3 regions of the Nonomuraea roseola genome follow, and region 1 is predicted to be linked to each of the others. Evidence: predicted binding sites of a transcription regulator. Region 1 holds the regulator's gene; each other region holds the start of a gene.

The links. Region 1 encodes LexA, which represses DNA repair genes until DNA is damaged. Its sites were predicted from a motif close to TCGAACANNTGTTCGA; they were not measured.
Region 2: recA (recombinase RecA) is a predicted target of LexA. The motif match lies at 3,345-3,360, and genes of this name have one in related genera.
Region 3: ruvC (crossover junction endodeoxyribonuclease RuvC) is a predicted target of LexA. The motif match lies at 7,921-7,936, and genes of this name have one in related genera.

The regions. Positions count from the first base shown of each region.
Region 1 is NZ_BAAAXC010000015.1:299-10,811, forward strand. It holds partial or broken gene ABFX55_RS22960 (vitamin B12-dependent ribonucleotide reductase) at 114-2,922, opposite strand; gene nrdR (transcriptional regulator NrdR) at 2,919-3,374, opposite strand; gene ABFX55_RS22970 (hypothetical protein) at 4,181-4,465, shown strand; gene ABFX55_RS22975 (hypothetical protein) at 4,477-5,349, shown strand; gene ABFX55_RS22980 (YbaB/EbfC family nucleoid-associated protein) at 5,346-5,744, shown strand; gene ABFX55_RS22985 (YbaB/EbfC family nucleoid-associated protein) at 5,737-6,117, shown strand; gene lexA (transcriptional repressor LexA) at 7,778-8,485, shown strand; gene ABFX55_RS22995 (hypothetical protein) at 9,256-9,423, opposite strand; gene ABFX55_RS23000 (glycoside hydrolase family 6 protein) at 9,953-10,513, shown strand, end outside.
Region 2 is NZ_BAAAXC010000015.1:4,951,339-4,961,851, reverse strand. It holds gene recX (recombination regulator RecX) at 1-70, opposite strand, end outside; gene ABFX55_RS46905 (hypothetical protein) at 1,992-2,114, opposite strand; gene recA (recombinase RecA) at 2,128-3,234, opposite strand; gene ABFX55_RS46895 (hypothetical protein) at 3,471-3,740, shown strand; gene ABFX55_RS46890 (MarR family winged helix-turn-helix transcriptional regulator) at 3,723-4,148, opposite strand; gene ABFX55_RS46885 (DMT family transporter) at 4,203-4,556, shown strand; gene ABFX55_RS46880 (DMT family transporter) at 4,569-4,889, shown strand; gene ABFX55_RS46875 (AAA family ATPase) at 4,867-5,403, opposite strand; partial or broken gene ABFX55_RS46870 (DUF3046 domain-containing protein) at 5,435-5,630, opposite strand; gene ABFX55_RS46865 (hypothetical protein) at 5,676-5,870, shown strand; gene ABFX55_RS46860 (VOC family protein) at 5,875-6,363, opposite strand; gene ABFX55_RS46855 (pyridoxal phosphate-dependent decarboxylase family protein) at 6,405-7,724, opposite strand; gene ABFX55_RS46850 (Lhr family helicase) at 7,842-10,513, shown strand, end outside.
Region 3 is NZ_BAAAXC010000012.1:893,672-904,184, reverse strand. It holds gene ABFX55_RS16430 (RelA/SpoT family protein) at 1-563, opposite strand, end outside; gene ABFX55_RS16425 (adenine phosphoribosyltransferase) at 742-1,263, opposite strand; gene secF (protein translocase subunit SecF) at 2,134-3,138, opposite strand; gene secD (protein translocase subunit SecD) at 3,140-4,951, opposite strand; gene yajC (preprotein translocase subunit YajC) at 4,994-5,359, opposite strand; gene ruvB (Holliday junction branch migration DNA helicase RuvB) at 5,699-6,715, opposite strand; gene ruvA (Holliday junction branch migration protein RuvA) at 6,759-7,379, opposite strand; gene ruvC (crossover junction endodeoxyribonuclease RuvC) at 7,376-7,903, opposite strand; gene ABFX55_RS16390 (GNAT family N-acetyltransferase) at 8,014-9,159, opposite strand; gene ABFX55_RS16385 (YebC/PmpR family DNA-binding transcriptional regulator) at 9,286-10,038, opposite strand; gene pdxT (pyridoxal 5'-phosphate synthase glutaminase subunit PdxT) at 10,042-10,513, opposite strand, start outside.

The DNA.
Region 1 (10,513 bases):
AGCCGGGCAGCTGCCCGGCTCCCCCTTGTCGGAAGCAGCGGTGATGACGCCGAAAGGGGAGCCGACCCATGGTCGGCTCCCCTTTCGGACCTGCTATCTACCTGTCAGCGACCTCAGCTGCAGCCGCTGGTGGAGCCGCAGCCCTCGCAGACGTAGCAGCTGCCGGCCGGACGCATCTTGGTGCCGCACGTCATGCACAGCGGAGCGTCCGCGGTGAAGCGCTGGTGGCTCTCCAGCGTCAGCTCCTTCACCTCGCGCACCGGCTCGGGAGCGGCCGGCTGCACCGCCTTGGCCTCGATCGGAGCCGACTGCGCCAGCGCCTCCTTGTCGACCGCGGGGTCCTCGCCGCGCTGCTGCGCGGTGCGCTCGGCGGCGGAGAAGATGCCGAGCGCGGCCCGCTCGTCGTAGGGCAGGTGGTCGAGCGCCAGGCGGCGGAAGATGTAGTCCATCACCGAGGTCGCCATCCGCACGTCCGGGTCGTCGGTCATCCCGGCGGGCTCGAAGCGCATGTTGACGAACTTGCTGACGTAGGTCTCCAGCGGCACGCCGTACTGCAGGCCTATGGACATCGCCACGGAGAAGGCGTCCATGACGCCCGCCAGCGTCGAACCCTGCTTGGACATCTTGAGGAAGACCTCGCCGAGCCCGTCGTCGGGGTAGGACGAAGCGGTCATGTAACCCTTGGCGCCGCCCACGGTGAAGCGGGTGGTGACGCTCGGCCTGGAGTTCGGCATCCTGCGCCGGGTCGGGCGGTTGACCTCGATGACCTTGACCTCGGGCTCGGCCGCGGCCTTGGTCTCGTCCTTCTTGGCGCCGTTGCCCGCCGACAGCGGCTGGCCGACCTTGCAGTTGTCGCGGTAGACGGCCAGGGCCTTGAGGCCGAGACGCCAGCCCTCCATGTAGACCTGCTCGATGTCCTCGATCGTCGCCGACTCGGGCAGGTTGACGGTCTTGGAGATCGCACCGGACAGGAACGGCTGCGCGGCGGCCATCATGCGCACGTGGCCCATGGGCGCGATCGCCCGCTCGCCCATCGCGCAGTCGAAGACCTCGTAGTGCTCACGCTTGAGGCCGGGGGGCGTCAACGACGTGGCCGTGCTCGCCGATGTACTCGACGATGGCCTCGATCGACTCCTGCTGGTAGCCCAGCTGCTTGAGCGCCCTCGGGATCGTCTGGTTGACGATCTGCATCGAGCCGCCGCCGACGAGCTTCTTGAACTTCACCAGCGCCAGGTCGGGCTCGATGCCCGTGGTGTCGCAGTCCATCATCAGGCCGATGGTGCCGGTCGGCGCGAGCAGCGACGCCTGGGCATTGCGGTAGCCGTTCTTCTCGCCCAGCTTGAGGCACTCCGACCACTGCTTGGACGCCTCGGCGTGGATCTTGCCGTCCATCGTGCCGAGGGTGCGCAGGCCGTCGTTGGCGCCCGCGTGCTTGCGCATGACGCGCTTGTGGGCGTCGGCGTTCCTGGCATAACCCTCGTACGGCCCGACGACCGCGGCCAGCTCGGCGCTGCGCCGGTAGGACACGCCCGTCATCAGCGAGGTGATCGCCCCCGCGACCGCGCGACCGCCGTCGGAGTCGTAGGCGTGGCCGGTAGCCATGAGCAGCGCGCCCAGGTTGGCGTAGCCGATGCCCAGCTGACGGTAGGCGCGGGTGGTCTCGCCGATCTTCTCGGTCGGGAAGTCGGCGAAGGTGATCGACACGTCCATCGCCGTGATGATCAGCTCGGTGAGCTTGACGAAGCTCGCCACGTCGAAGCTGTTGTCGTCCCTCAGGAACTTCAGCAGGTTGATGCTGGCCAGGTTGCACGAGGAGTTGTCCAGGTGCAGGTACTCCGAGCACGGGTTGGACGCGGTGATGCGGCCGGTCTCCGGGCTGGTGTGCCAGTCGTTGATCGTGTCGTCGTACTGCACGCCGGGGTCGGCGCACTCCCACGCGGCCTTGGCCATCTTGCGGAAGAGGTCCTTGGCGTCGACCTGCTCGATGACCTCACCAGTCAGGCGGGCGCGCAGGCCGAACTGCTCGCCCTTGTCCACCGCGCGCATGAACTCGTCGGAGACGCGCACCGAGTTGTTGGCGTTCTGGTACTGGACGCTGACGATGTCCTTGCCGCCGAGGTCCATGTCGAACCCGGCGTCGCGCAGCGCGCGGACCTTGTCCTCCTCGCGAGCCTTCGTCTCGATGAACTCCTCGATGTCGGGGTGGTCGACGTCGAGGACGACCATCTTGGCGGCCCTGCGGGTCGCGCCGCCCGACTTGATCGTGCCCGCGGAGGCGTCGGCGCCGCGCATGAAGCTGACAGGGCCGCTGGCCGTACCGCCGCTGGACAGGAGCTCCTTGGAGGAGCGGATGCGAGAGAGGTTCACCCCCGAGCCCGAACCACCCTTGAAGATCACGCCCTCTTCCTTGTACCAGTCGAGGATCGACTCCATGGTGTCGTCGACGGCCAAGATGAAACAGGCGCTGACCTGCTGCGGGCTCTGCGTGCCCACGTTGAACCACACCGGCGAGTTGAACGCGAAGATCTGGTGGACCAGCGCGTGCTTCAGCTCGTGGTCGAAGATCTCCACGTCCTCGTCGGAGGCGAAGTAGCCGTTCTCCACCGCGGTCCTGGTGTACATCCCGACCACGCGGTCGACCAGCTGCTTCAGGCTCCACTCGCGCTGCGGCGTGCCCACGGCGCCACGGAAGTACTTCGTCGTCACGATGTTGGCCGCGTTGACCGACCAGAACTCGGGGAACTCCACACCACGCTGCTCGAAGTTGATCGAGCCGTCCCGCCAGTTGGTCATGACGACGTCACGGCGCTCCCACGTGATCTCGTCATAGGGATGCACTCCGGGCTTGGTGAAGATCCGCTTCATCTTCAACCCCTTGCGCTTGCCCCCACGCGTCACTGAACCGCTGACCGTCTCCGTCATGACTCCCCCTTCTCGGCTTTCAGTTGCTTGATCTCGGCTTCGAAGTCCGCCAGGCTCTCGAAACCGCGATATACCGATGCGAACCGCAGGTACGCCACCTCGTCCAGGTCCCGCAGCGGCCCGAGGATCGCCAGACCGACCTCGTTGGAGGGGATCTCGGCCGCTCCTCTGGCCCTGATGGCCTCTTCCACGCGCTGCCCGAGTTGCGCGAGCGAGTCCTCGGTGACGGGCCTGCCCTGGCACGCCCTGCGGACGCCGGCGACCACCTTGTCCCTCGAGAACGGCTCGGTCACTCCGCTGCGCTTGCTCACCATCAGCAGGACCGTCTCCTGCGTGGTGAACCTGCGCCCGCATTCAGGGCAGGTACGGCGACGCCTGATGGCGCCTCCGTCGTCCGTGGAGCGGCTGTCGATGACCCTGGTGTCCGGGTGACGACAGAACGGACAGTGCACCCTTCGCCTCCTCGGCCGCGACATGGGCTCACCACTCGTAAAATGCTCGTCGGCAGACGCTCGCGCCCGCGCCACGGGGTGCCATGGAGCGGTCACGGAAACACAAGTTGTGGTGAACTACATCGGTGTAACTACTAGATGTTGTGGTCCAACCGTAGAAGCGCGCGACCATGAACGCAAGTTGGCCCGGCCCATCCAACCGAAGTCGCTGATCAGCCGCGCCGGAGCCCTGGAACGTCGGCGTGTCGCACTGTCGGGGCAGGGATGTACGCAGGTGACAGGTGCCGCCCATGACCGACATCACCCCTCGAGGATGGGTGACGTGAGACGGGGCATTGAACGCGAGAGTTCACCCTGATGCTGATTCCACTAGATCACCGGCATTCCGGCATAAATGTGGATTCGTGGACGCTCGCAACACTCTTCCCCTAGATTGTGCGTGATCTTTTCGACCGCACCGGCAGCAAGAAGCACCAGCCCCGCCACCTGGTGCGTTCCGGACGCCGCATCTGCCGAATCACTGGAAGGTGTACCGAGTGTCCGACCTCCCCTCAAGCCCGACACCTCCGGATCCGTCCGCGAACCCCTCCCCCAGTGGCTCCGGAACGCCCAGCCCTTCGCCGGCCGCCGCCACCTCGAGCGGACCCGCCGACGAGGCCCCGTGCCCGCACACCCCGCCCTGTGTGCCCGGCCTCTGCAGCTACCAGAGCCTTCGCCCCACCTCTGACCAACCCCGTCCGGATCCGCTCCGCCCCGAGCCCGTCCCACCCGGAGAGAGCGTCGTCACGTTCTCCACCGAACGGCTCATGAAGTTCGCCGACCTGATGTACAGCTGCGCCCAGAATGTCTCCGACATCAGGGCGATCACCCCCAGGTTCGAAGGCTGGAACCTCGTTCCGGGCGCCGGCCTGCCCCTGATCGGGCTCCTGTACTACAACCGGTTCAACTCCATCAGTGACACCTGGGCCGACTGCGCGAGGATCCTTCAGGCGGTGCTCGAAACCGACAGCAAGAAGGTCGCCGACGCGGCCGTCAACTATCGAAGCGCCGAGGCGTTGAGCAAGGCCGCCATCGACAAGATCAACCGCTGAGAGGTCGCACAATGTCCACCCCATCCGGCGACCCGCCCAAGAACGCGACCAGCGCCTTCCGCCCGGCGGGCACCGTGCCGGCGAATACTTTCAAGCCTACTGAAAACGTTTACAAGCCGGGTGGCGGCGCCGCCGCCCCTCGCCCGACCGCTCCGGTCCGGGTCGATCCCGGGTTCTTCCGAAGCGCGATCGCCCAGATCAAGGCCCACCATTCGCCGATCAGCACCGGGCTGCTCCTGAGCGGCTTCGGCCTGTTCGTGAAGGTGCTGATGGTGTTCGCCGTGCTCAACATGGGCAATCCTGCGATCTTCGTCTTCCGCCGCGACGACTGGAAGCAGATGCTGGGCTATCTCAAGGGCAGCGCCTGGGACGTGTGGCTCGGCTTCTTCAGCGACGTCTCGCCGTACTGGAACGGCTACGCCGTCGGGGCGTTGCAGCAGTATCTCCGGTTCAAGCTGATCGGCATGTTCGATCAGCTCGGCGCCATCGCCAAGGACGCGAGCGGCACCATGCACGGCCAGTACAAGGAGGTGCTGGAATACGACCTGTCGATGCTGGTTCTGTGGAAGACCTACGGGCCGGTCTTCAAGGCGGCCACACCATTGGCCGCCACTCCACTCGGCCGGGTCGCCATGGTGGCTCAGGCCGGCGTCTTCGTCACCGCCCTCGGCAACCAGGTCTCACAGTTCTCCGACGTGTTCAACAAGTACGAGGGCGACCTGAACGACCTGGAGCTCAAGCTCACCGACCTCGCGGGTGCGTTCTACAACGGAGGCAACCCGGAGCGCGGCGCGCGCGACCTGACGGTCACGCCCAGGGTGAGCAACCCCGACTTCTGGAAGCCCGTCACCCAGAACAACCAGAGCTCCGGAGGGAACTCATGACGTACGGCGACGCCATGGGCGCGGGCGGGGAGGGCGACGTTCGCGGACTGCTTCGCCAGGTCGAGGGGTGGGTCGACGCGGTCGCGGGAACGCTGCGTCAGCTGGACGAGCAGAAGGTGACGGGGACCGACTCCGCCGAACGGGTGGTCGCCACGGTCTCGGGCGCAGGACGCCTGCTCGAGGTGCGCATCGACGGGCGGTCCATGCGCGACCTCGACCATGTCGTGATCGCGCGGGCCGTACTGGAGGCGATCGGCGCGGCGCGGGAGATCATGGCCGACAACCTCGGCGTCGCGATGAGCGCCCTGAACGGCGGGCAGATCGATCCCGACCCGGGCCACGACCCCCTCGACCAGTACTTCGACGCCGTTCTGCGGGAGACAGACCATGGATGAGCTGGATGAACTGCGCAGGCTGACCGAACTCCTGTCGAAGGACTCCGGCGAGGCCGACGCCGCCGTGTCGGCCTGGAGTACGCAGCAGTACACGGGTACGGCTGATCACGACGGCGTCGTCGCCACCGTCGACGCCGTGGGCAACCTCGTCGCACTCGACATCAGCGTGGTGAGCAAGCGACGTCTCGATGGAGTGACACTCGGCGACGCGGTGGTCGCCGCGGTCCACGCGGCGGAGAAGGCGGCGGCGACGGCGAAGGCGACGATGCTGGAGAACCTGCGCGTAGGGGCGGGGCCGAGCTTCGCCGACCGGTTCGGCGAGGCTCAGCGCTCCTTCGAGTCGCGCAGCGGCATCAACCCCGACCCGCGCTAGGCGGCACCCGCACGCGCCCCTGCGGCCCCTCACCCCGTGGCGCTCCCCGCCTTACGACCCATCGATGACGGCGCCCGCCACGGCCTGGCGGAGGTGGTGGCCGACCGTGCTCAGCCAGAAGCGGGATCCAGCGGGTTCCGGGGCGCGTTTCCATGATCGACCACACCGGGCAGGTCCGCACGGGTGGGCACGGCGTCAGCAGCCCGGTCGAGGCTCCCTGCCCGGGTGCCGGCCCACATCCCGGCCAGCGCCAGCGCCGCCATCACGACCACGAGCGCCGCTCGCCCCCGCCGCGTCAACCGCACCGGCGCCCTCGGCCCATCGGCCCGCGGGCGCGGGTACCAGTGCGGTTGACGCGGCGGCCCTGACTCTGCCGCGCCTGCCCGCGTGTCCCGCTCCCTCCCGAACACCTCGGTACCGCGCCCCGCCACTCCTTGCTCGGGAGCGCCCGTGGCCCGAGCAACCTGGCCGCCCTTTCGCCGCGCGGTCCGGCGCCTCCTGGACGTCCCCGCCATCCCAGGACCGTCCGCACCGCCCCTCCAGGCGCCCGCGCCGTTCCGCGGCCGGCCCTCCCACCACCCCCGCCGGGCACCCTCACCCTTCTCCGCCCGATCCTGTGCCACCCCTCGCCGGGCACCCTCACCCTGCAACACCCGCTCCCGGGCCACTCCACGCCCGGCACCCTCGCCCTTCTCGGCCCGACCCTGTGCCACCCCTCGCCGGGCGCCCCCACCCTGCAACCTCCGATCCCGCGCCCCGCCACGCCCGGCACCCTCGCCCTTCTCGGCCCGATCCTGTGGCACCGTTCGCCGGGCATCCTCACCCTGCAACGCCCGCTCCCTGGCCACTCCTCGCCGGGTGCCCCCACCCTTCGACCTCCGATCCCGCGCCCCGCCGCGCCGGGCACCCTCACCCTCCTCCGCCCCGAACTGCCGGACTGCCTGGGCATCCTCAGAGCGAACCAGCCGCATCACCCCTCGGCCCCTCGACTCGGCCGCCCTCTTGCCGCCGCTCGCCCCCGCGTTCCTGACCCTCGCCGCCGCGCCGGAACGCCGGGCCGCCAGGTCGTCATCGGTCTCGGTCGGCCCTCGTCGCGCCGAGTCGCCGCCCTTCCCCCTTGCAGGGAGACGCGTCGCACCTTTCGAGAGTGCCTGCGTGACGCGTTCGGTTTCCGGGCGCGGCGACGGCACCAGCACGAGGGTGGGCCCGCCTGGACGGCGGCGTCGGCCGCGGACGGGGCGTGCGCCCGACGCGGCGCGCGTGCCATGAACACCGGCGTCGAGTCGCCGCGGACCGCTGTCGGTGCGTGTCGTGCCGGAGGCGCCCCCTGCTCCTCGGGCTTCTGCCAGGACGATGTCGGCGATGAGAGTGAGCCTCTCGACGTCGTCGGTGGTGGATTCCGTGGTTGTGGTCGCTCGCATAACTGACCTCCCGCACCGTTGTGGCCTCAGTAAAAGGCCCAATAAAGATCGGCGAATCGAACACGGTGTCGATCGAACTCCCGTACGATGTTGTACACCACGTCGCCGTCGATTTCGAGGAAGACTCGAACAAATGTTTGAAGTTGATCTCAATCGGCGGTACGGTCGCTGTGTGCGACATGAAGACCACGGACCGGAAGGCGCGCCGATGAGGTGGGCCGCCGGGCGAGGAGGAGAGCATGAGCGAGCGGAGTGACGACAACGGCGTCAGCGACCTTGCGGTCCGCCGTCGCGACTCCCTGGGCCTGACGCCCAGGCAACGCAAGATCCTTGAGGTGATCCGCGACTCGGTGCAGCAGCGGGGTTACCCGCCGTCCATGCGCGAGATCGGCGAGGCTGTGCAGCTGACGAGCACGTCCAGCGTCTCGCACCAGCTGACGGCGTTGCAGCGCAAGGGCTATCTGAGGCGTGATCCACACCGGCCCCGCGCTCTTGAGGTGAGGCTGCCCGGCGAGCCGGTGCTGTGGGTCGACCCCGACGGCAGCGAGGACGAAGCGCCGGTGAACAGGCCGACCGCGGCCTATGTTCCGCTGGTCGGGCGCATCGCGGCCGGTGGTCCGATCTTGGCTGAGGAGAGCGTCGAGGACGTCTTCGCGCTGCCCAAGCAGCTGGTCGGCGAGGGCACCCTCTTCCTTCTCCAGGTCACCGGCGACTCGATGATCGAGGCGGCCATCGCCGACGGTGACTGGGTGGTCGTACGGCAGCAGCCGGTTGCCGAGAGCGGCGACATCGTGGCGGCCATGATCGATGGCGAGGCGACGGTGAAGACGTTCAAGCGCAAGGACGGCCATGTCTGGCTGGTCCCGCACAACTCCAACTACGACCCGATCCCCGGCGACGAGGCCAGCGTCCTGGGCAAGGTCGTCGCGGTCCTCCGCCGCCTCTAGCCGCGGGGCTCTCCACCGCTCGATCGGCCTCTGCTGGGAGACGGCCGATCGAGCGGCCCGTGATGCATGCCGCAAGCTCTCCAAGCCCACGACTTTCAGCCGTTCGAGACGGCCGTGAGGCGTGGGTGTCGCACGGCTCCTCGATCGCGAGGTCGTGAACTATCGGCCATTCGATCGCCGGGCCAGGTTGCCTGGCTGTCCGGGCTCGGGCGCTTTTCTATTGTCCGAATATCGCGCGAACCTCGTGCTCGAGTAGCGCGATGCTCGAGTATCGCGCGAGGTCGGGTTGCTAGATCGCCATGCCGGACCGACGGCCGATCGCACGGCTTGGGGTTCATGTCGCGCGCCTCTGACGCGCCTGAGCGTCGTGCGAACGCGGTCTGATCGAACGACGCATGAGGCAGCGAGCGCAATCTGTTCGAACGATGCCTGAGCGCCCGACAGGCTCGCACTGATCGAACTGTGCCTGCGGTGTCGCGCGAACGCGGTCTGATCCAACGGCGCATGAGGCAGCGAACGTGGCCTGCTCGAAGGTGCCTGTGTGTTCTGCGATCTTGGGCTGTTCGAACGGCGTCGGGCGCATGCCTGGCGCACTCGGAGCATCGCGGACGCGGATCGCTGGACGATGCCGAGCGCTGGGCGATGCCGCCCCTCGAGACGGCGGTTTGGGCAACGGTGAGGTTGATGCTCACGCAGGATCTTGCGGGCTGACATGCGTGTCCACCTCACGGTCGGTCAATACCTGGCGTGGGAGTCCGTCTCACGGCCGGTCAACGGCTGGCGTGGGAGTCCGTCTCACGGTCGTCATCGGGTGCGGCACGAGCCGAGAGGACACCGAAGATCTCGCCCTCGTCGACGGCGAGCGAGACATCGTCCACCGCCCTGGTCGCGAGGCCGTGGAGCGTGTCGCACCTCGCGGCCTGACGGGGCGAGCGCATGGCACCACCCCTCATCGCTCGCGGCATCGGAGCGCGCAGTCTTGGGTCGCTCGATCGGTCCTCCGGCGGGGGCTGCCGATCGAGCGGCCCTCTCACTCGACTCTCGAGGCGGCAGCGACCCCTACGATTCCTCCCGGCTCGTCGGAAGGGCACGCTCTCTAGCGAGAGGAACTGGGGAAGGGTCGTGGAGACGACCTGGCCGTACTGACACCAGAAGTGAGCTGGCCACCCCAAGCCAATTGAATGGCACGCCCCCTGAAGCCGAGCCCAGGAGCGCCTCCGAACTCGGCTGGTGCGTTGGCATCCTGCGAAGGCCGCCGGGGCCTGCACTCCTCCGGTCGAGCAGCCTGGCGGTGCTCCCGTACGGCGCGGCGCATGGCGGAGACGCGCCCACTCCTCTAGCGAGCCCAGCGGTTCCTGCGCGAGCCCCTCGGCGGACATCGGCATTCCACAAAAGGTCACGAAAGCGGTTAAATCCTGTGATATTTGATCACCGACATGATGTTGGAATCCAGAAGGGACGCATTTCGTGCGATTGTTAGCCCGCCTGATGGCGGTCACCGCCTCGACGGTGACCGTGCTGTCGGTGACAGCCGCCGTCTCCGCCGCCGCGGCTCCCGAACTCGTGGTCAACGGCACCTTCGGCAGCGGCACCGCTCCCTGGTGGAAGTCCGCCAACACCACGATGGCCCTGGACGCGGAGCGTCTGCGCGTCAACGTTCCGGGCGGCACCGCCAACCCGTGGGACGCCATGATCGGCCATAACGACATCAAGCTGACCAGCGGCAAGGCCTACAAGCTGTCGTTCGACGCCTCGGCCTCCGCTCCGGTCACCGCGGTCACCACAGTCCAGCTCGCGAACTCCCCGTACACCAACACCCTGACCAAGACGATCTCGCTCACCACGACGAGCAAGCGTTTCAGCTTCCCGTTCACCTCAAGCCTGAGCACGTCGGGCGGCCAGGTGTCGTTCCAGCTGGGCAAGAACGCGGGCTTCAGCTTCTACCTGGACAACGTCTCGCTGACCGAGACGTCATCGACATCACCGTCGCCTTCTCCCTCCCCCACGACGTCGCCCACAACGTCGCCT
Region 2 (10,513 bases), 5.0 Mb from region 1:
CCTCAGTCTCCGAACCCGCACCGCCCTCACGACCCCCGTAGCCTCCCGGGCCATCACTGAACAGCCCCATCGTGGGAGCGGCGTCCTCGTAGTGACGGGAGTCGTCTTCGGGCTGGCGCTCCGAGGCAGCCGAATAACCCCGGAAGCCGTCACGCGGCCGGCCGTCCGCAGCAGCCGAATAGCCCTCGAAGCCGTCACCCGGCGAATCGGTCGAAGCGGCCGGATGGTCCTGGGAGGATTCGGACGGCTGGTCGGCCGAAGCGCCTACATAACCCTGAGCCCGGTCACCCGACCGACCACTCGGAGCCGCCGAATAGCCCTGGAAGTGATCGGACGGCTGATCGGTCGAAGCGGCCACATAACCCTGAGCCCGGCCAGCCCACTGACCGCTCGGAGCCGCAGAATAGCCCTGGGAATGATCGGACGGCTGGTCGGTCGAAGCGCCCGCATAGCCCTGGGCTTGGTCAGCCGACTGACCGCTTGGAGCAGCCCAAGAGCTCCCCCGGGGATCGGCTGACCGGCCGGTCGGGGCAGCGTGATCCCGCGCCCATTCAGGGGGCTCTCCAGTCGAGTCGAAGGGGTCGCCGACGTCTCGAGGGGAGGTGTTGGCGCGGCGAGTGGCTCTGCGCGGGCGACGGCGGGGGGTCGACCCGTCGTCACCGGAGGCCAGGCCGCGCTGCGGGCGGTCGCCGTCATCGCCGGAAGCCAGCCCCGAGTACGGCCCGCCGCCGTCGTCACCGGAGTCCAGCCAGCCGTGTGACCGACCGCCATCGTCGCCCGAGCCGAGGCCTCCCTCAGGGATGGCCCACTCGCCCTCCACCCCCGCAGCCCGCTCACGCACCTTGCGCTTCGGACGGGTCGTGCGCCGGGTGACGTCCGGCCACGCGCCCCAGTCGCGGGACGCCCCCGGATGGTCGTCGGCTTCGCGTCCATGCCCGCCGCTCTGGTTCCCCCGACGGTCGATCCCGCGTCCAGCGCCTTCGGTCTCACGACCCCGAAGCTCGGCATCACGCCCAAGTTCAGCGGCTGGGCTCTCTCGGTGACCGGTTGGAGGCCGGGGGTCGTCGGGAAGCCGGCCCTCGGCGGCAGTCAGGAGGGCGTCGGGTGCCTGCGAATGACCGCTGTCTGCCCCCGGCCTGCGAGGTTCGGTGTTCTCCCGAGGGTCAGGGTCGTGGTCGCTTTTCGTGGCCTTCGTAGACCATGGGGAACGGCCGGTTGGTTCGAAGCGCCAGATCGGGCCGTCGTCCTCCGTGTCCCGTGACGCCCGGCGGCTCTTGCGGGCTCGGGTTGGGCGGGCGAGGTCGGCGACGCCGTCAGGGACGCTGGACCAAGCGTCCGTGCCCGCCTCGTCGCCGCCAGGGCCCCATCCGCCCGAACTCCACACGCCGGCAGCCGAGCGGTCCCCACTCCAGGTGTTGTCTGGCGAGCCGCTGCCGTCATCGGCCGACCCGCCGCCCAGGCCCCAGCTCTCCCGGGCCGACGAGTCCTGCGAACCCCAACCGTCCTGAGGCGTCGTGTCGTTCGAACCCCAGCCACCGGGGGGCGCGTTCGAACCCCAGCCGCTCTGGGGCGCCGAGTCGTTGGTGCTCCAGCCGTCCCGAGTCGCCGGGTTGTCGGTGGTCCAGCCCTCTGCGGTCGACGGGTCGTTGGCGGTCCAGCCGTTGTCGGCTCGTGTGACGTCCTGCCCCCAGCTTCGGGTAGCCGCTGCGCCTTCCTCACCCCACACGGGGGTATCCGATGCGCCGTCCGCGCCCTCGCCCAGACCGATCTGAGCCGATGGGCCGTCCGCTCCGCCACCGGGTCGACCCGATGCGCCGTCCGAACTCCCGGCCTTACCACTCGCCGCGCGAGCCGCCTCCGCACGGGCGCCGGGTGCCGGGCGGTCAGCAGCCGGGCCATCGCTCGCCGTGCCGGTCGCTGCCCCGCTGACGTCGGGCTCGGGCGTCATGTCGGCCGTGCCCCTGCCCTCGTCGTTCGCTTCCGCTCTCACGTCAGACACCGTGCCGTTCCGGGGTCGGGTGCTCGGCCTGATCGTGGTCGTTGGCGGTGGGCCCGCCGTCCCTCTGGGGGGCGGCGGGGTTCGGGCGGTGGGCGGGGGCCGGCGACATGCTCATGCCTCAGACCGGATCAGACGTCACCGGGCTTGGGCGTGGCGGCGGCCTTGGAACCACGGCCGGAGGGCGCGGCGGCGACCGGAGGAGCGGCCGGGGCCGCGGGAGCCTCGGCGGGGGCGTCGACACGCGGCCCCACACCCAGCTTCTCCTTGATCTTCTTCTCGATCTCGTTGGCCACGTCGGGGTGGTTGCGCAGGAAGTTGCGCGCGTTCTCCTTGCCCTGGCCGAGCTGGTCGCCCTCGTAGGTGTACCAGGCACCGGACTTGCGGACGAAGCCGTGCTCCACACCCATGTCGATGAGGCCGCCCTCGCGGGAGATGCCCACGCCGTAGAGGATGTCGAAGTCGGCGACGCGGAAGGGCGGCGCCATCTTGTTCTTGACGACCTTGACGCGGGTGCGGTTGCCGACCGCCTCCGTGCCGTCCTTCAGCGTCTCGATGCGGCGGATGTCGAGGCGGACCGAGGCGTAGAACTTCAGCGCCTTACCACCGGTCGTGGTCTCGGGCGAGCCGAACATGACGCCGATCTTCTCGCGCAGCTGGTTGATGAAGATGGCCGTGGTGCCGGTGTTGTTGAGCGCACCGGCGACCTTGCGCAGCGCCTGGGACATCAGGCGGGCCTGGAGACCGACGTGGCTGTCGCCCATCTCGCCCTCGATCTCGGCCTTGGGCACCAGGGCCGCGACCGAGTCGATGACGATGATGTCGACGGCGCCCGAGCGGATCAGCATGTCGGCGATCTCGAGCGCCTGCTCACCGGTGTCGGGCTGGGAGACGAGCAGGGCGTCGGTGTCGACGCCGAGCTTCTTGGCGTATTCGGGGTCGAGGGCGTGCTCGGCGTCGATGAACGCCGCGATGCCGCCCGCCCGCTGCGCGTTGGCCACCGCGTGCAGCGCGACCGTGGTCTTACCACTGGACTCGGGACCGTAGACCTCGATGATGCGGCCCCTGGGGAAGCCGCCGATGCCGAGCGCGACATCGAGTGCGATCGAGCCGGTCGGCGTCACCTCGATGGGAGCCCTGACGTCATCGCCGAGGCGCATGACGGAGCCCTTGCCGAACTGCCGCTCGATCTGTGCGAGGGCAGTCTCAAGGGCCTTCTCGCGGTCGTTGATAGCCATGGGAACTCCCCTGGAGGGTCGTGTCTGGTCGGTCGAGTGAAAGCTACGCGGTGGGACCGACAATTTTCCGCCGAGCCGTGCAGGAAGCGGTTCGGCGAGCTTCATAGTAGCCGAACGGCTGTTCGATGGCGCCCCGAACACGCCGAGTCGCAAGACATTCCCTGACATTACGCCGGGCGTGTTGCCATGGCCGCTGAGCTGGGGAGATCCTTAGGAAAAGGTCGAGAGGCGGCGACGTGACGAGCACCTACACCGGGCAGCGGCGTACCCAACTGGAGGCGCTCGCCGAGCTGCTCCCCGCCCACGCGCTCGTCGGGCGCATGGTCGGTGGAGACGATCCCGTGCTGTGGGTCTGGCATCCGCGCACGGGCCGGCAGACGATCATTTTCGCGACGCCGTCGACGTCGGCGTGGGTCTTCCTGTGGTCGCCGGGCGGCCACGGCACGGCCGACGACCTCGAAGGGACGGTACGCGCGGTCGCGGCGGTCCTAGCCGACGGCGAATGACCCTCGCAGTGCGGACACCGTGGCCGTGAGGCCGTCGGAGGCGGCGCGGTCGAGGGCTGCGGTGAGCGTCTGCTCGTAGAGGTCGCTCGCCCCGTCCTTCCGCTCCCTCCCCGCCTCGGTGATGACGGTGTAGACGCCACGGCGGTCGTTGGCGCACAGGTCGCGGCGGGTGAGCCCGGCGGCCTCCAGCCGTCCGACCAGGCGGGTGACGGAGCTCTGGTTGAGCCCGAGCAGGTCGGCCAGCTCCTGCATGCGCAGCTCGCCGCTCCTGGCCGTCGACAGGTGGCACAGCGCGCGATACTCCGACAGGCCGAGGCCGTGCCGCTGCAGGGCCGCGGCCAGTTCGTGCTCCACTCTGGCGTGCAGCCGTACCACTCCGACCCACATGTCGTCGTCGAGCGTCGCCATCTGTCTCCCCTCCCGTGTTGACATCCATTCTATGTGTATGCACAGAATATGTATGTGCATACAAGAACTCAAGCATGGACCTACCTTCTTATCGCCGCCGTCTTCGAGGTGGTCTTCGCCCTGGGCACCAACGCCACCGAGGGCTTCACCCGGCTCGGCCCCTCCCTGCTCACCGTGGCCGCCGCGGCGGGCGGCATCTTCTTCCTCAGCCTGGCGCTCAGGACACTCGACGTGGGTGTCGGCTACACCGTCTGGACGGGCATCGGCTCGGTCGGCACCGTCGTGTTCGGCACCGTGATCTTCGGTGAGTCGCTGAGCGCGTGGAAGGTGCTGGCCTTCCTTCTGATCATCGGCGGGGTCCTCGGCCTCAAGCTTGCCGACCGCCTCTCCCCCTCCACCACCGCCTGAGGAGTGACTGTCATGGCCTGGATCTATCTCTCCATCGCGATCGTCTTCGAGGTCGCCTTCGCGCTCGGCACCAACGCCACACAGGGCTTCACCCGGCTGTGGCCGTCCGTCTTCACACTGATGGCGGCGGCCGGCGGGATCTTCACCCTCAGCCTGGCGCTCAGGACACTCGACGTGGGCGTCGGCTACACCATCTGGACCGGCGTCGGCTCCATCGGCACCGTGCTCCTCGGCGCGCTGATCTACAAGGAGCGGATCACCGCCGCCAAGCTGGTGTCCTTCGCCGCGATCATCGGCGGGATCGTGCTGCTCAAGCTCTCCGCAGGTGTCTGAGCACGAATCCGACCCGCTCCCGTACGGCGAGGCGGGGCAGCTCGACCAGCGAGTAGCCGTAGTCGAGGTACGCCTCCGTGACCCGGTCGTAGGTCAGGGAGGCCTCCTCGAGCGTCTGCCTGCGCTCGGCGTCGTTCTCGAAGATCTCCGGCCACGGGGGCGCGACGAAGACCTCGTGGTGGTAGCGGAAGCTCTTCGCAGCGGCGTCGACGTGCGCGGGGACCGGCCGCCCCTCCAGACGCAGGTAGCCCACGACGTCGGGCACTCCCCTGTCGAAGAAGACGGGCCCCTCCTCGTCCTGGGCCGCGCGGTGCGAGCGCAGCTCCCACTGGAGCATCACCTCGGCGAACAGGGCGGGGTCGAGCCAGGGCAGCGCGGGGCCGCCGATCGCGACCTGGTCCTGGATGATCGCGCGGCCGGCCTCCTCCGTACGGCGGAAGCCCGCCGCCTCCAGCCCGTCGATGAGTGTGCTCTTGCCCGCTCCCGGCCCTCCCGTGACCACGACGAACGTCATCGGCCGTGCTCCCTCCCCTTGCACGGCAGGCTCAGCGCAGGCGGCTCGACACGTCCTCCACCTGGCACACCGCCCGCCAGACCTCCTTCGCGCTCACGCCCTGCGCGAGCGCCTGCTCGACCGTTCGTCCCCCCCAGGGGCGCGATCACGTAGTCGCGGGCCCACGACTCAGCGTAGGGATCGCCGAAGTGGGCGCGCATCCGTCTCCAGAACTCGGTCAGGCGCATGCCACCAAGTATGGAACCCGCCGCCGGATGGGTAGGACAAGCCTCATGGCGAAAACCCCCAAATCGGCTCCCAAGCCGTCAGCCACCGCCAGGACACATCGGGAGCGTCGCCGCAGCCTGCTCCTCCAGCTGCGCCTCGCCGTACAGAAGGACAAGGCCGACCGCGCCGAACGGCACGCGGGCCTGAAGCGGCAACCACGGCAGGGCAGGCCGCGCGATCGCAGGGCGTCGAGGAGATAGACGTCTACAGCACGCGCGAGCCGTACATCTCTCCGAGATGGTCGGCGAGCAACTCCAGTCTGGCGCCGTCGGGGTCCCTGAAATAGATGGAGGCGCCGCTCTCGATCTGGTGCGGCACGCCGGCCATCTCCAGCTTGCCCTTCAGCCGTTCCCACGTGGCGGGGTCCACGGAGATCGCGATGTGGTGCAGCCCGCCGAGGACCTCCTGGTAGGGCGCGAGATCGAGGCCGGGGAAGTCGAAGAAGGCCAGCAGGTTGCCGTTGCCGATGTCGAAGAAGAAGTGGTTGGACCCCTTGTAGTCGCGGTTCTCGAAGATCTCCGTGAGCGGGAACTCCAGGAGGTCCTGGTAGAAGCGGATGGTCTGTTCCACATCGGAGGAGAGCAGCGCGAAGTGGTGCAGGCCGCGCGCACTGCTCGAGGGACGGTGCGGGAGGAGGTACTGCCGCCTGATGCGCTCGCGATCAGCCTCGATGGCCGAATGGTCGATGGTCACGTCGCTCACCTCTCCCGCTCTATGTCCCCGCAATTCCCGCCTCAATCGCGCATGGTGGCGACAATCTCCTTGACGATCTCGATCGTGGTGCCCGGGTGCAGGAAGGCGAACCTGGCGACGGTCTCACCCTCCCAGCCTGTCGGGGTGACGAATCCGACCTGTCCCGCGAGCAGGCGTTCCGACCAGGCGTAGTAGTCGTGAGAGGTCCATCCGCGGCGGCGGAAGAGCACGGCGGACAGCTCGGGATCGCGGATGAGCTCCAGGTGGTCGCTCTCCCTGATCAGCTCGGCGCTCTCCCTCGCCAGCGTGAGCCCCCGCTCGACGGCCTCGGTGTAGGCGTCGGTGCCGTTGACCGCCAGGGAGAACCACAGCGGCAGGCCGCGGGCCCGCCTGGTCAGGTGGTAGGCGTAGTCGGTGGGGTTCCACTCGCCGCCGTCGGTGTGCAGGACGTCCAGATACGAGGCGTCCTGCGTGTGTACGGCACGCGCCAGGCGCGGGTCGCGATAGATCAGCGCGGCGCAGTCGAACGGGGCGAACAGCCACTTGTGCGGGTCCACGACGAAGGAGTCGGCGTGCTCGATGCCCTCGTAGCGGTGGCGCACGGAGGGGGCGAACAGGCCCGCGCCGCCGTACGCGCCGTCGACGTGGAACCACAGGTTGCGCTCGCGGGCGACCTCGGCGACGCCCTTGAGGTCGTCGATGATGCCCGCGTTGGTGGTGCCCGAGGTGGCGACGACGCCGATGACGTTCTCCTGGCCTTCGAGCGCGCGCCGGAGGGCCTCGCCCGTGAGGCGGTGGTCCTCCGACGGCACGACCAGCGCCTCTACGCCGATGATGCGCAGGGTGTTGGAGATCGACGAGTGCGCCTGGTCGCTGACGGCGATCTTCGCGTTCGGCAGGCCGGCCGTGTCGCGGGCGACGACCAGGGCGGACAGGTTGGCCGCGCTGCCGCCCGAGACGAAGCAGCCGCCGGCGGTGCCAGGCATGCCCGCGCGGTCGGCGATGAGCCTCAGGACCTGGTTCTCCGCCGCGATGGCGCCCGAGGCCTCCAGCCAGCTGATGCCCTGCAGGGAGGCGCAGGAGACGACCATGTCGAACAGCAGCGCGGCCTTGGTGGGGGCGGCGGGGATGAAGGACAGGAAACGGTTGCTGTCTGCGGAGATGACCGCGCGCGAGAGCTGCTGGTCGTAGATGTCCAGGACCCTGGCGGGGTCGTTGCCCTTGGCCGTCATGAGTCCGGCGAGCGCCGCGTCCAGCTTGTCCTTCTCGCCCGGGTGGTCGAGGGGAACGGGATCGAGGGCGAGGCGCTGCCTCATGTAGTCGAAGACCAGGGTGGTGAGGCGCTCGTCATAGCTATGCACGCGTGCATTATGCGGATAAAACCGAAAAAGGGGTAAATAACGGGCAGCGATCTTCTTAACCGCCTGTCCGGGACGGCCCGTCGAGGTTTTGTCGGTACGGCGAGGCACCATGGGGGAATGAGCGCGCTCGACCACTTCAGCAGGATGACCCGTGACTGGTTCACCGGGGCCTTCCTGGCTCCCACGCAGGCCCAGGAGGGCGCGTGGGAGTCGATCGCGCGCGGCGACAACACGCTGGTCGTCGCGCCCACCGGGTCGGGCAAGACGCTGGCCGCCTTCCTGTGGTCGCTCGACCGGCTGGCGGCCGAACGAGTCGGTGTGGCCGGCCCCGCAGGCGCTCGCAGGTGCAGGGTGCTCTACGTCTCGCCGCTCAAGGCGCTGGCCGTCGACGTGGAGCGCAACCTTCGAGCTCCGCTGGCAGGGCTCAAGCAGACGGCGCGCAGGCTCGGCCTCGCCGTCCCCGAGATCTCGGTGGCGATCCGCTCCGGCGACACCTCGGCCGAGGATCGCAGGCGGTTCGCCAGCAAGCCGTCCGACATCCTCATCACCACGCCAGAGTCGCTGTTCCTGCTGCTCACCAGCCAGGCGCGCGAGGCGCTGCGCGGCGTCGAGACGGTGATCGTCGACGAGGTGCACGCGGTGGCCGCCACCAAGCGGGGCGCGCACCTCGCGCTCAGCCTGGAGCGGCTCGACGCCCTCCTCGAACGGCCCGCCCAGCGCATCGGGCTGTCGGCGACCGTGCGCCCCGTGAGCGAGGTGGCCGCCTTCCTGGGCGGAGCCCGGCCCGCCGCCGTGGTGCAGCCGCCTTCCGACAAGCGCATCGAGGTGCAGGTCGTCGTCCCGATCGAGGACATGACCGAGCTGGAGGCTCCGGCCGTCCCCGATCCTGAGGCGTTCGCGGCCGAGCCCGCGCGCCGCTCGATCTGGCCGCACGTGGAGGAGCGGCTCTTCGACCTGATCGAGGCGCACAGCTCGACGATCGTGTTCGCCAACTCGCGACGGCTGGCCGAACGGCTGTGCACACGGCTGAACGAGCTCGCCTACGAGCGGCAGCAGGGCGTGGAGGCGATCGACCTGTCGATCTGGGAGACCGTGCCCGAAGACCACGAAGACCTGGGGCCCGACGATCCTCGCCTGACGACCGATCCCGAGGCTCGTCGGCCCGGTTCGGAGGTGGCGGAGGGACCGGCGGCTCGGCGTCCTGGTGGAGAGGTGACCGCGGCGGGGGCGCGACGGGCGCCTGCGGAGATGATGGCGCAGGCCGGAGCGAGCAAGGGCGCGGTCCCCGAGATCGTGCGCGCCCACCACGGGTCGGTCTCCAAGGAGGAGCGGGCGCAGATCGAGGAGGCGCTGAAGTCGGGACGGCTGCCCGCCGTGGTGGCCACCTCCAGCCTCGAGCTCGGCATCGACATGGGCGCCGTCGACCTGGTCGCCTGCGTGGAGGCGCCACCCAGCGTGGCCAGCGGCCTGCAGCGCATCGGCAGGGCAGGCCACCAGGTGGGCGCGGTCTCCAAGGGCGTGATCTTCCCCAAGTACCGCGGCGACCTGATCCAGACCGCCGTCGTCGCCGAGCGCATGCAGAGCGGCGAGATCGAGGAGATGCGCTACCCGCGCAACCCGCTCGACGTGCTCGCTCAGCAGATCGTCGCCATGACCGCGCTCGAGGACTGGACGGTCGACGAGCTCGAGGAGGTCGTGAAGCGGGCCGCGCCGTACGCCACGCTGCCGAGGAGCGCCCTGGAGGCCACGCTCGACATGCTGGCGGGGCGCTATCCGAGCGAGGAGTTCGCCGAGCTGCGTCCGCGGCTGGTCTGGGACAGGGTGACGGGCGTGCTGCAGGGCCGTCCGGGAGCGCAACGGCTGGCGGTGACCAACGGCGGCACGATCCCCGACCGCGGGCTGTTCGGCGTGTTCCTGGTCGGCGAGAAGGGGTCGAGGGTCGGCGAGCTCGACGAGGAGATGGTCTACGAGTCGAGGGCGGGCGACGTGTTCGTCCTCGGCGCCACGTCCTGGCGGATCGAGGACATCACCTCCGACAGGGTGCTGGTCTCCCCCGCTCCCGGTCAGCCGGGCAAGCTGCCGTTCTGGCACGGCGACGCGCCAGGGCGGCCCGCCGAGCTGGGCAGGGCGATCGGCGCGTTCCTGAGGGAGCTGTCAGCCGAGGCGGCTCCCGTCGGCGCGAAGGGCGCCGAACCTTCCAGCAAGAAGTCTTCGGGGCCCGGGTCTTCCGGCAAGGCGGGAGCCGGGTCTTCCGGCAAGGCGGGAGCCGGGTCCTCGGGCAAGGCAGGAACCGGGTCCTCAGGCACGTCGGCCAGGTCTCGTGCCAAGGCGGCCGAGTCTGCGAGCAGGGTCGATGCCCATGCGTCGGAAACCGTCTCCGTCGAGCGGACAACGGAGGCCCGCTCGACGGAGACGGTGGAGACCGAACGGCAGGCCGAAACCGGCTCGACGAGGGTTGCGCAGGCGAAGGACGAGGCCGTCTCCGGGCGGAGGGGTGGGGCTGCCTCGCCGGAGACCGCTGGAGGAAAGCCCGGGAACGGTTCGTCGGAGACGGCCGGGCCAAAGGCGGGCGGGGCGGTCGAGCGGATGCGGGCGGCGGGGCTCGACGAGTGGGCTGCCGGCAACCTGCTCTCCTACCTGAGCGAGCAGCGCGAGGCGACCGGCTACGTGCCCGACGACCGCACGCTGCTCGTCGAGCGCTTCCACGACGAGCTGGGCGACTGGCGGGTGGTGATCCACTCCCCCTACGGCGCGCGTGTGCACGCCCCCTGGGCGCTGGCCATCAACCG
Region 3 (10,513 bases), on a different contig from region 1:
ATCGCGAACGCGAGGTCCTCGAGCTCCCACTTGATCGTGTTCATGCCCAGGCGGTGGGCCAGCGGCGCGAAGATCTCCAGCGTCTCGCGGGACTTCTGCTGCCGCTTGTGCTCGGGCAGGTAACGCATCGTGCGCATGTTGTGGAGGCGGTCGGCCAGCTTGATGACCAGCACCCTGATGTCGCGCGACATCGCCACGACCATCTTCCGCACGGTCTCCGCCTGCGCGGCGTCGCCGAACTTGACCTTGTCCAGCTTGGTGACGCCGTCGACCAGCAGCGCGATCTTGTCACCGAAGTCGGCGCGCAGTTCGTCGAGGCTGTAGGCGGTGTCCTCGACGGTGTCGTGCAGCAGCGCGGCGCACAGCGTCTCGTCGTCGGTGCCCAGCTCGGCCAGGATCGTCGCGACGGCCAGCGGATGCGTGATGTAGGGATCGCCGCTCTTCCGCTTCTGGTCGCGGTGATGGTAGGCGGCCACGTCGTAGGCACGCTCGATCACGCGCAAGTCAGCCTTGGGATGGGTGGCCCGGACCGTCCTGAAAAGCGGCTCCAGCACCGGATTCATGGCCCCACCCCCAAACCGTCGACGACGCACCGCTGGAACGCCGGAACCCCCATCGGAATTTCCGGCTTCGGTTACGTCGGGCACGACCACTTCACGGGGCACACAGACTCCTCGCGTCCGAGTCCAGATCCCCTCAGTGTATCCAGGTGGGAAACCCGCGCGTCGGCCGGTGCGCCAATCACACGATCACGAGCGAGTGGAGATCGACTCCCGTGAGCCGCTCCCTGCCCTTCAGGAAGGCCAGCTCCATGAGGACGGCCAGGCCGACGACCTCCGCTCCCGCCCTCTTTACCAGCTCCACAGCGGCCTCAGCCGTACCGCCTGTGGCCAGCACGTCGTCGACGATCAGCACGCGGTCGCCGGGACTGAAGGCGTCCCTGTGGACCTCGATGTCGGCCGTGCCGTACTCCAGCTCGTAGGAGGTCTCGAGGGTCGCGGAGGGCAGCTTGCCCTTCTTGCGCACCGGCACGAACCCCGCCTGGGCCCGGTAGGCGGCGGGGGCGGCGAGGATGAAGCCGCGCGCCTCGATGCCCACGATCTTGTCGACGCCCGGGTAGAGGCCGGCCAGCTCGTCGATCACGGCGGCGAAGGCCTTGGCGTCGGCAAGGAGCGGGGTGATGTCCTTGAACACGACGCCCGGCTTGGGGTAGTCGTTGACGTCCCTGATCCTGTCGAGGATCAGCTGGCTCAGCTCGCTCACGTCGTGTTGTCTCCCTTGTCCGCGGGTGGCCCGCTCTACCGACGACCCACCCTCCCACAATCACGCGCCGGCGACGACATCGGCCTCGCGGCCGCCCCTGAGTCGCCCCCTCCCCTGCCCCAGAGCCCTCACCAGCCTTCTGCGGGCACTCACGCCCCTCGTCGTGTCCGCTGTGCTCTCCGATGTCGCGCAGCCGCGCCCCTGCGCGAGCGGACCGCCCCCGGACGCGGGCTCATGGTCTCCTGCGGCCACAACCCTGGCCGCTCCCACGGACGGGCGCCCGCAATCCCGGGACGCGAGCCTGTCCGCTCCCCCATGGCGCGAGGTCGCCGTCCCCGGGACACGAGCGGCCTCCCCCCGACGCGGGCTCACGGCCTCCTTGGGGACACGGGCCAGCCTCTCCCCCGGGGTGCGAGGTCGCCGTCTCCAAGACGCGAGCGGGCCGCTCCCCCCGAAGGGGTGAGGGCGGGGCCTCGGGATGCGCGCCGGTGTCTCCTGGCCCCGGGCTTCGGGGACGCCGGACAGGCTCCTCCCGGGACCACAGGGTTCGGGGACCCCACCGCTCCTCGGGCCACGGCCTTCGAGGACGCGAGCCGGGCCGCTCCCCCGGAACGCGAGGGTGCCTCTGGCCGTCGGGATACTCCGGCGGGCGGAGGCGGATTCTCTCGGATGGCGGGCTGGGTGCGGGGAAGCGGTCGCCTTTCGCCGGGGGCACATGGTGCCGCGTCGAGGGCGGGCAGGCGCGGCCCACGGCGCGCCTTCGGCAGGAGGCGGGTGGAGTGACCGGTCCGAGGAGCGGTGCTCGAGGGCGGGAACGTCGACGCCTCCGCACCCCCTGAAGCGGGGTGCGGAGGCGTCGGCGAGGTGGAGCTAGTTCTTCGCGACCGCGGCCCGCTTGGAGCCGCTCTTGCCGCCGCCCGTCGAGGCGAGCCTGCGGGCGATCGCCTGGTACTTCGGCTCGCGCTCCTTCAGCGTCACCAGCAGCGGCGTGGCCACGCACAGCGAGGAGTACGTGCCGACCAGCATGCCGACGAACAGCGCCAGTGACAGGTCCTTCAGCGTGCCCGCGCCCAGCACCGTCGTGCCGATGAACAGGATCGCGGCCACCGGGAGGATGGCGACGAGCGAGGTGTTCAGCGACCTGATCAGCGTGTGGTTGAGCGCGTCGTTGGCGGCCATCGTGTACGTCTTCTTGGAGGTCGTGCCGAGCTTGGCGGTGACCTCCTTGATCATGTCGAAGACGACGACTGCGTCGTACAGCGAGTAGCCGAGGATCGTGAGGAAGCCCAGCAGCGTCGCGGGGGTGACCTCGAAGCCCGACCAGGCGTAGATGCCGGCCGTGATCACCAGGTCGTGGATCAGCGCGACGATCGCCGCCAGCGCCATCTTCGGCTCGAAGGCCATGCTCAGATACAGAATGATCGCGAGCATGAACACGCCGAGGCCGATCCAGGCCTTGTTGGCGACCTCACCACCCCACGAGGCCCCGATCGAGGTGATCGAGATCTGCTTGGAGTCGACGCCGAGCTCCGTGGCGACCGACTGCTGCACCTTGGTGAGGTTGGCCTCGTTAAGAGTTTCGGTGGTGACCCGCCAGCCGCTGCCGGCCTGCTGGACGATCGGCTGGTGCACGCCCGCGTCGGTCATGGTCTCGCGGACCTGCTCGATGGTGGCCTTCGGCGCGGCGAAGGCGAACACCGAGCCGCCCTTGAACTCCACGCCCAGGTTCAGCGGGCTGCCGTTGGTGGCGGCGCTGAACACCAGACCGGCGATGGAGAAGAGGAGCAGGAAGGCCGAAAGGCTGTACCACAGCTTCCGGCGGCCGACGAAGTCGACGTCGATCTCGCCACGGTAGAGGCGACGCCCGAGTCCCATGTCAGGCCTCCTGCGGGGTGGTCGTACGGACAGTGTCCGGCCCCATGCGCTCGGCGTCGAGACCGGAGAGCTTGTGACCCTTGGCGAAGAACTTCATCCTCGCCAGCAGCGCGATGAACGGCTTGGTGAACATGAACACCACCAGCACGTCGATCAGCGTGGTGAGGCCCATCGCGAAGGCGAAGCCCGCCACACCGCCGACCGCGAGGAAGTAGAGCACGATGGCGGCGATGAACATGACCGCGTCGGCGATCAGGATCGTCCGCCTGGCTCGCACCCAGGCGACCTCGACGGCGGCGCGCAGGGTGCGCCTGCCCTCCTTCATCTCGTCTCTGATGCGTTCGAAGTAGACGATGAAGGAGTCGGCCGTGATGCCGATCGACACCACCAGGCCGATGATGTGCGGCAGCGAGAGGCCGAAGCCCGCGTACGTGCCCAGCAGCACGACCGCCTCGTAGGTGATGATCGAGGCCACCACCAGGCTCAGCACCGCGACGAGACCGAGACCGCGGTAGTAGAGCAGGGAGTACAGGACCACCAGGCCGAGGCCGATGGCGCCGGAGATGAGACCGCCCATGAGCTGGTCGTTGCCCAGCGTCGAGGAGATCGTGTCGATGGAGCTGCGCACGAACTTCAGCGGGAGCGCGCCGTACTTCAGCTGGTCGGCCAGCTTGGTGGCGCTCTCCTGGGTGAAGCTGCCGCTGATCTCGGCGCGACCGCCGGGGATCGGCTCGTTGATGTTCGGCGCGGTGATGACGACGCCGTCGAGGACGACGGCGACCATGTTGCGCGGAGCCTGCGCCTGGTAGGCCTTGGTGGTCAGGGCCGACCACGCCGAGGCGCCCGCGCTCTTGAAGTTCAGCTGGACGACCCACTGGCCCGTGGTCTGCTGGACACCCGCGCTGGCGGTGTCGATGTCGGCGCCGACGACCTCAGCCTTGTCGAGGATGTACTTGGCGGTGCCGTCCTGGTCGCAGGTGACGTACGGCTTGGACGGGTCGTCCTGGACGCCCTGGCCGCTGTTCTTGGCGCAGTCGAGCTCGTTGAACTGCTTGATCAGCGCCGGGTCGATGCCCGCGAGACTCGGGTCGGCGGCGGGGTCGCCGCTCGGCTGGGCGCTGGGCGTCGCCGAGGGCGTGGCCTTGGGGTCATTGCCCTTCGGGTCGTTCCCCTTGGCGTCGTTGCCCTTGGCGTCGTTGGCCTTGGGGTCGTTCGCCTTCTGCTCCGACTGGCCCCGCGTGGTCGCCGAAGGGGCGGGGTTGGGCGAGGTCAGAGCGGACGACAGGGCCTTGCCCGTCGGGGAGGCGCTCGGCGCGGGGGCCTTGGCCGACGGCTGAACGCTCGGCGCTGCGGAGGGTGAGCCCGACGGCTGTCCGCTCGACCCGGTGGTGGGGGTGGGCGCCTGCGTGGGCATGGTGCTCGGCTGCGGCTGGGCCGCCTCGGCGGCCAGGACCTGACGGAAGCGGAGCTCCGCCGTGGTGCCGACCAGCTTGATGACCTCGTCCTTGCCGGCCCCCGGCACCGAGATGACGATGTTGTCGCCGGACTTGGCGACCTCTGCGTCGGAGATTCCGGTGCCGTTCACCCGCTCACGGATGATGTTGACGGCGAGGTTGAGGCTCTCCTCGGAGGGGGGAGTGCCATTCGGGGTGACCGGCGAGAGGGTCGCCGTCGTACCACCTGCGAGGTCGAGTCCGAGCTTCGGCGTGAACGCCGGCTGCAGGAACATCGCCCCGCCCATGGCGAGAATGAGCGCCAGGAGCACCAGGAGCGTGCGCCCCGGCTTGCTCTGGCCGCTGGTCGGTCGGGCCACTGGTCGTCGTTTCTTTCAGGTAGGGGTCGGTCGCAAGACTAGTCAGGACTTGTTGGTGTTGGTGCCCTGATCGCCGTTGCGGTCCACCGTCTCGTCGGCTTCGTCGTTCGTCTCCGGGACCGCCGTCGCGGCGATCTTGTCGTCGACCGGGGTGACGACGCGGCCGATGGCGGCCTTCACCCAGCGGGTCTCGACCCCAGGAGAGACCTCCAGGATGACATCCTCGTTGTCAATGGCGACCACGGTGGCGAACAGGCCGGTGGTGGTCATGACGCGGGCGCCAGGCGCGAGCGAGTTCTGCATCTGGAGCGCCTCCTGCTGCCGCTTGCGCTGCGGCCTGATGAGCAGGAAGTAGAACACCACCACCAACAGGATGAGCGGCAGGATGTTCATGAGCGTTGAGTTCACGAGGGCGACCTTCCATCTTCTATACAAGATGATGACACCGGCTTCGAGCCGGAAATTCCATACGTTGCGTCGAGGGCCGCGCCGCTCAGCCCGTCAGCTTACACAGCCAGCCAAGCCACGGAGTGTAGGCGGTTGTTGCGAAACCCGGCAACGAGGCAGCGTTTCGGCGCGCGGGGAAGTTCCCAATTTGCAACGCTTGCAACCGTTCTGTGACCGCCCTTTCGAGAGCGTGTGCGGACCGCGCCGTGACGGCGGGTCAGCGGTGAGCCCGGTGAGCGTCTCCCTGGACGGGCGCCCGCCGGTGACCGGGGTGGCGCTCGGCGGGCTTGCCGCCGGGGATCAGAACGGGGCGTCGGGCGGCGGGGTCAGCCCCAGGTGAAGCCAGGCGGCCGAGGTCGCCACCCGCCCGCGCGGAGTGCGGGCGAGCAGACCCTGGCGCACCAGGAAGGGCTCGGCCACCACCTCCACCGTCTCGGGCTCCTCCCCCACGGCGACGGCCAGCGTCGACAGGCCGACGGGCCCGCCGCCGAACTTGCGCAGCAGCACCCCGAGCACCGCCCTGTCGAGCCGGTCGAGCCCCTCGGCGTCGACCTCGTAGAGGTTGAGCGCGGCCGAGGCGATGTCGCGGGTGATGACGCCGTCGGAGCGGACGTCGGAGAAGTCGCGCACCCTGCGCAGCAGCCTGTTGGCGATACGGGGCGTTCCGCGCGAGCGCCTGGCGATCTCGTGGGCGCCCTCGTCGGGCAGCGAGAGGCCGAGCAGCCTGGAGGAGCGCCGCAGCACCTGCTCGAGCTCGGCGACCTCGTAGAAGTCCATGTGGGCGGTGAAGCCGAACCTGTCGCGCAGCGGCGCGGGCAGCAGGCCCGCCCTGGTCGTGGCGCCCACCAGGGTGAAGGGGGCGATCTCCAGCGGGATCGCGGTCGCGCCCGGCCCCTTGCCGACGATGATGTCGACCCTGAAGTCCTCCATGGCGAGGTAGAGCATCTCCTCGGCGGGGCGGGCCATCCGGTGGATCTCGTCGATGAACAGCACCTCGCCCTCGGTGAGGGTCGACAGGATCGCCGCCAGGTCGCCCGCCCGCTCGAGCGCGGGCCCGGAGGTGATGCGCAGCGGGGCGCCGAGCTCGGCTGCGACGATCATGGCGAGCGTGGTCTTCCCGAGCCCCGGCGAGCCGCTCATCAGCACGTGGTCGGGCGGCCTGTTGCGCCTGAGCGCGCTCTCCAGGACCAGCGAGAGCTGCTCGCGCACCCGCCCCTGCCCGATGAAGTCGGCCAGGCGCTTGGGCCGCAGGGCCGCCTCGATCTGCAGCTCGTCGCCCTCGGCGTCAGGCGACACCAGGTCTCGCTCGATGCTCACGCTCCTACCCTCTCTCGCCAGGCCCCGCGTGCAAGCCCCTGGCTCATCGGATGCTCAGCACCCGCAGCGCCGCCTTGAGCAGCACGGCGACCTGCGGCTCCCTGCCCGCCACCACCTCGGCGTCGGCCTGCGGCTCCACCAGCGCGATCGCCTCGTCGGCGTCTCTGGTGGAGTAGCCGAGCCCGACCAGGCCCGAGTGCACCTGATCGCGCCACAGTGGCTTGGCCGCGTGACCGTTGAGGGCGGCGTTGACCGCCTCCTCCGGCGTGCCGAGCTTGTCCTTCAGCTCCAGCACGATGCGCTGCGCGCCCTTCTGGCCGATGCCGGGGATCCTGGTCAGCGCCTTGAGGTCGGCGGAGGCGACGGCGACCCTCAGCGAGTTGGGAGTATGGACGGCCAGCATGGCGAGCGCCAGCTTCGGGCCCACCCCGCTGGCCGTCTGGACCAGCCCGAAGACCGTGCGCTCGTCGTCGGTCGCGAAGCCGTAGAGGGTCAGCGACTCCTCCCTGACGATCAGGGAGGTCGCGAGCCTTCCGTGCTCGCCCACTCGCAGGGTGGCCAGCGTGCCGGGTGTGCAGTGCACCAGCACGCCCACGCCGCCTACCTCGATCACGGCGGAGTCGGGCGCGATGGCCGCCACGACCCCGGAAACCGACGCGATCACGACGCACGTCCTCTCGATGCCTTGGCCAGCGCCTCCGCCAGCCGGTTCTGGCTGCCGCCCCGCCACACGTGACAGATGGCGAGCGCGAGAGCGTCGGCCGCGTCGGCCGGCTTGGGCATCTCGGCCAGCCGCAGCAGCCTGGTGACCATGGTGCCGATCTGCTTCTTGTCGGCGGTGCCGCTGCCGGTGATGGCCGCCTTGACCTCCGACGGCGTGTGCAGCGCGACGGGCAGCCCGCGGCGGGAGGCGCACAGCAGGGCGATGCCCGCCGCCTGGGCGGTGCCCATCACGGTGCGGACGTTGTGCTGGGCGAAGACCCTCTCGACGGCGACCGCGTCGGGCCGCACCTCGTCGAGCCACTGCTCGATGCCCCGCTCGATGCCGACCAGCCTGGCGCCGAGCTCGTCGTCGGCCGAGGTGCGGACCACGCCGACCGCGACGAGCTTGAGCGGAGCCCCCGGCCGGCCCTCGACGGCCCCGATGCCGCACCTGGTAAGCCCTGGGTCGACACCCAACACCCGCACGGCCGCCCTCCCGTTCGCCGAACATCTGTTCGGCAGGGAACTCTACCCTGGTTGGGCGGGGCCCGCACGGCGAACACGCCCCGGCAGGCGAGCGGGGCAGGGCGTCACGGTCAGAAGTAGTCGATCATGTGGGCGGGGCCCGCGAACGCCGCGGCCAGCGCCTCGTCGAACTCGTCGGTGCCGGAGAGCATGCCGGACAGGCGCAGCGTCGAGACCGGGACCCCCGCGTACAGCGCCGACAGTCCGTTGACGGTGAAGCGCGCCCCCTCCCCCTCGGCCGCGCCCGCCGTACCCGAACCGCCGGAGACCTCCAGCCGCCACGTGCCGGTGTTGGCGGGCCGCTCGGGATCGTCCACCGTGATCAGCGCGTCGGCGGAGAGCACCGAGGGGAAGCCGCGCCTGGCGACGGCGTCGGCCACGTCCACGATCCTGAACATCCATCTGATCTGCTTGAGCTCCTCCTTGGCGCGCTCGCGAAGCAGCCACAGCACGGGGTCGTCGGGAGCGACGACGGCCGAGACCTTCGTGGCGATCGAGGAGGAGGTGCCGACCAGCGACCACAGGGCGCGGGCGGTCGCCTCGGAGCCTGCGACCAGGTTGTCGACCGAGATGTCGCCGTCTTCCCAGCTATAGGCGACGAAGCCGTCGTCGGCCAGGTAGAGGAAGTCGTCCTTGGCGCCGAGGAAGCGCCGCCACGAGCTCTCGTCCCAGCAGATGGGGCCGCTGGCGCGGTTGGCGGCGTGGACGCGGCCCAGGATGGCGATGACCTCGGCGGCGTCGTCGGGGCCCATCCTGCGGATCTTGACGGGCTCGGTTGGCCTGATGGTGCGCAGCGCCTCTGGCGACAGCGTGACGGCGTTCTCGGCGCCCGCGTGCTCCCAGCCGAGCGAGCGGTAGATCTGGGTGGTGGCCGGATAGAGCGCCGAGACGGCCTCCCCCAGCTCGGCCGCCCTGGCAAGGACGGCGCGCATGAGCTGCCTGCCGACGCCGCGCCCCCTGTCCTCGGGGTTGACGACGACGCCCGCGACGCCCGCCATGGGCTGCGGCCTGCCGCGCCACCACTGGGTGAACCCGGGCAGCCTGGCGGCGGCGGCCAGCCTGGAGCCGTCGAAGACGCCGAGGAAGCGCCCCTGCTCGAGCGCCGCCCTCGCGAGGGCGAACCAGCTCTCGGGGTCGCCGTCGAGCGGGCCGAAGGAGCGGACGCGGGTGTCGAGGACGGCTTCTAGGTCGTCGGACGTCAGATCACGAATCTCCACAAGCCGACAACCTACAACGGCCGCAGGATCGCGCGCCTTTCGGTTTCCGTCCGCGGGCTCCGCCGGCGCGAACGAGAAGACCGGCCCGCGTGGCGGCGGACCGGTCGTCGGCTGAGCGGGTGCCGATCAGGCGTCGAGCTTCTCCATGACCTCGTCGGAGACGTCGAAGTTGGCGAAGACGTTCTGCACGTCGTCGCTGTCCTCGAGCGCGTCGATGAGCCTGAAGACCTTGCGCGCGCCGTCCTCGTCGAGCGGGACGTTCATGGTCGGCAGGAAGCTCGACTCGGCCGAGTCGTAGTCGATGCCCGCCTCCTGCAGCGCCTTGCGCACCGGCACCAGGTCGCCGGCCTCGGAGACGACCTCGAACGACTCGCCCAGGTCGTTGACCTCCTCGGCGCCCGCCTCGAGCACCGCGACCAGCACGTCGTCCTCGGACAGCCCGTTCTTGGGCACGATCACGACGCCCTTGCGGTTGAACATGTACGACACCGAGCCGGGGTCGGCCAGCGAGCCGCCGTTGCGGGTCAGGGCGACGCGCACCTCGGAGGCGGCGCGGTTGCGGTTGTCGGTGAGGCACTCGATGAGCACAGCGACGCCGCCGGGGGCGTAGCCCTCGTACATGATGGTCTGCCAGTCGGCGCCGCCGGCCTCGAGGCCGCCGCCGCGCTTGCGGGCCCGCTCGATGTTGTCGTTGGGCACGGAGTTCTTCTTCGCCTTGAAGATGGCGTCGAAGAGGGTGGGGTTGGCATCCGGATCAGGGCCACCGGTCCTGGCCGCCACCTCGATGTTCTTGATGAGCTTCGCGAACAGCTTGCCGCGCTTGGCGTCGAGTGCGGCCTTCTTGTGCTTCGTCGTCGCCCATTTGGAGTGGCCGGACATTACCTAGAGCTCCCTCACCATGTTTACGAAGTATTCGTGCACGCGAGTGTCCCCGGTCAGCTCGGGGTGGAACGATGTCGCGAGCAGCGGTCCCTGGCGGACCGCGACGATCCTATCGCCCGGGGGCGCGGTGGCCAGAACTTCGACCTCGGAACCCACCGATTCCACCCAGGGGGCGCGGATGAAGACGGCATGCACATCAGCGCCGGCGAAGGACAGATCGGACTCGAAGGAGTCGACCTGCCGACCGAAGGCGTTGCGCCTGACCACCATGTCGATGCCGCCGATCGTCTGCTGCCCGTCGATGCCGTCCTGGATGCGGTCGGCCAGCATGATCATGCCCGCGCAGGAGCCGTAGGCGGGCATGCCGTCCTTGATCCGCATGCGCAGCGGCTCGAGCATGTCGAAGATCTCGGCGAGCTTCCATATCGTGGTGGACTCCCCGCCGGGGATGACCAGTCCCTCCACGGCGTCG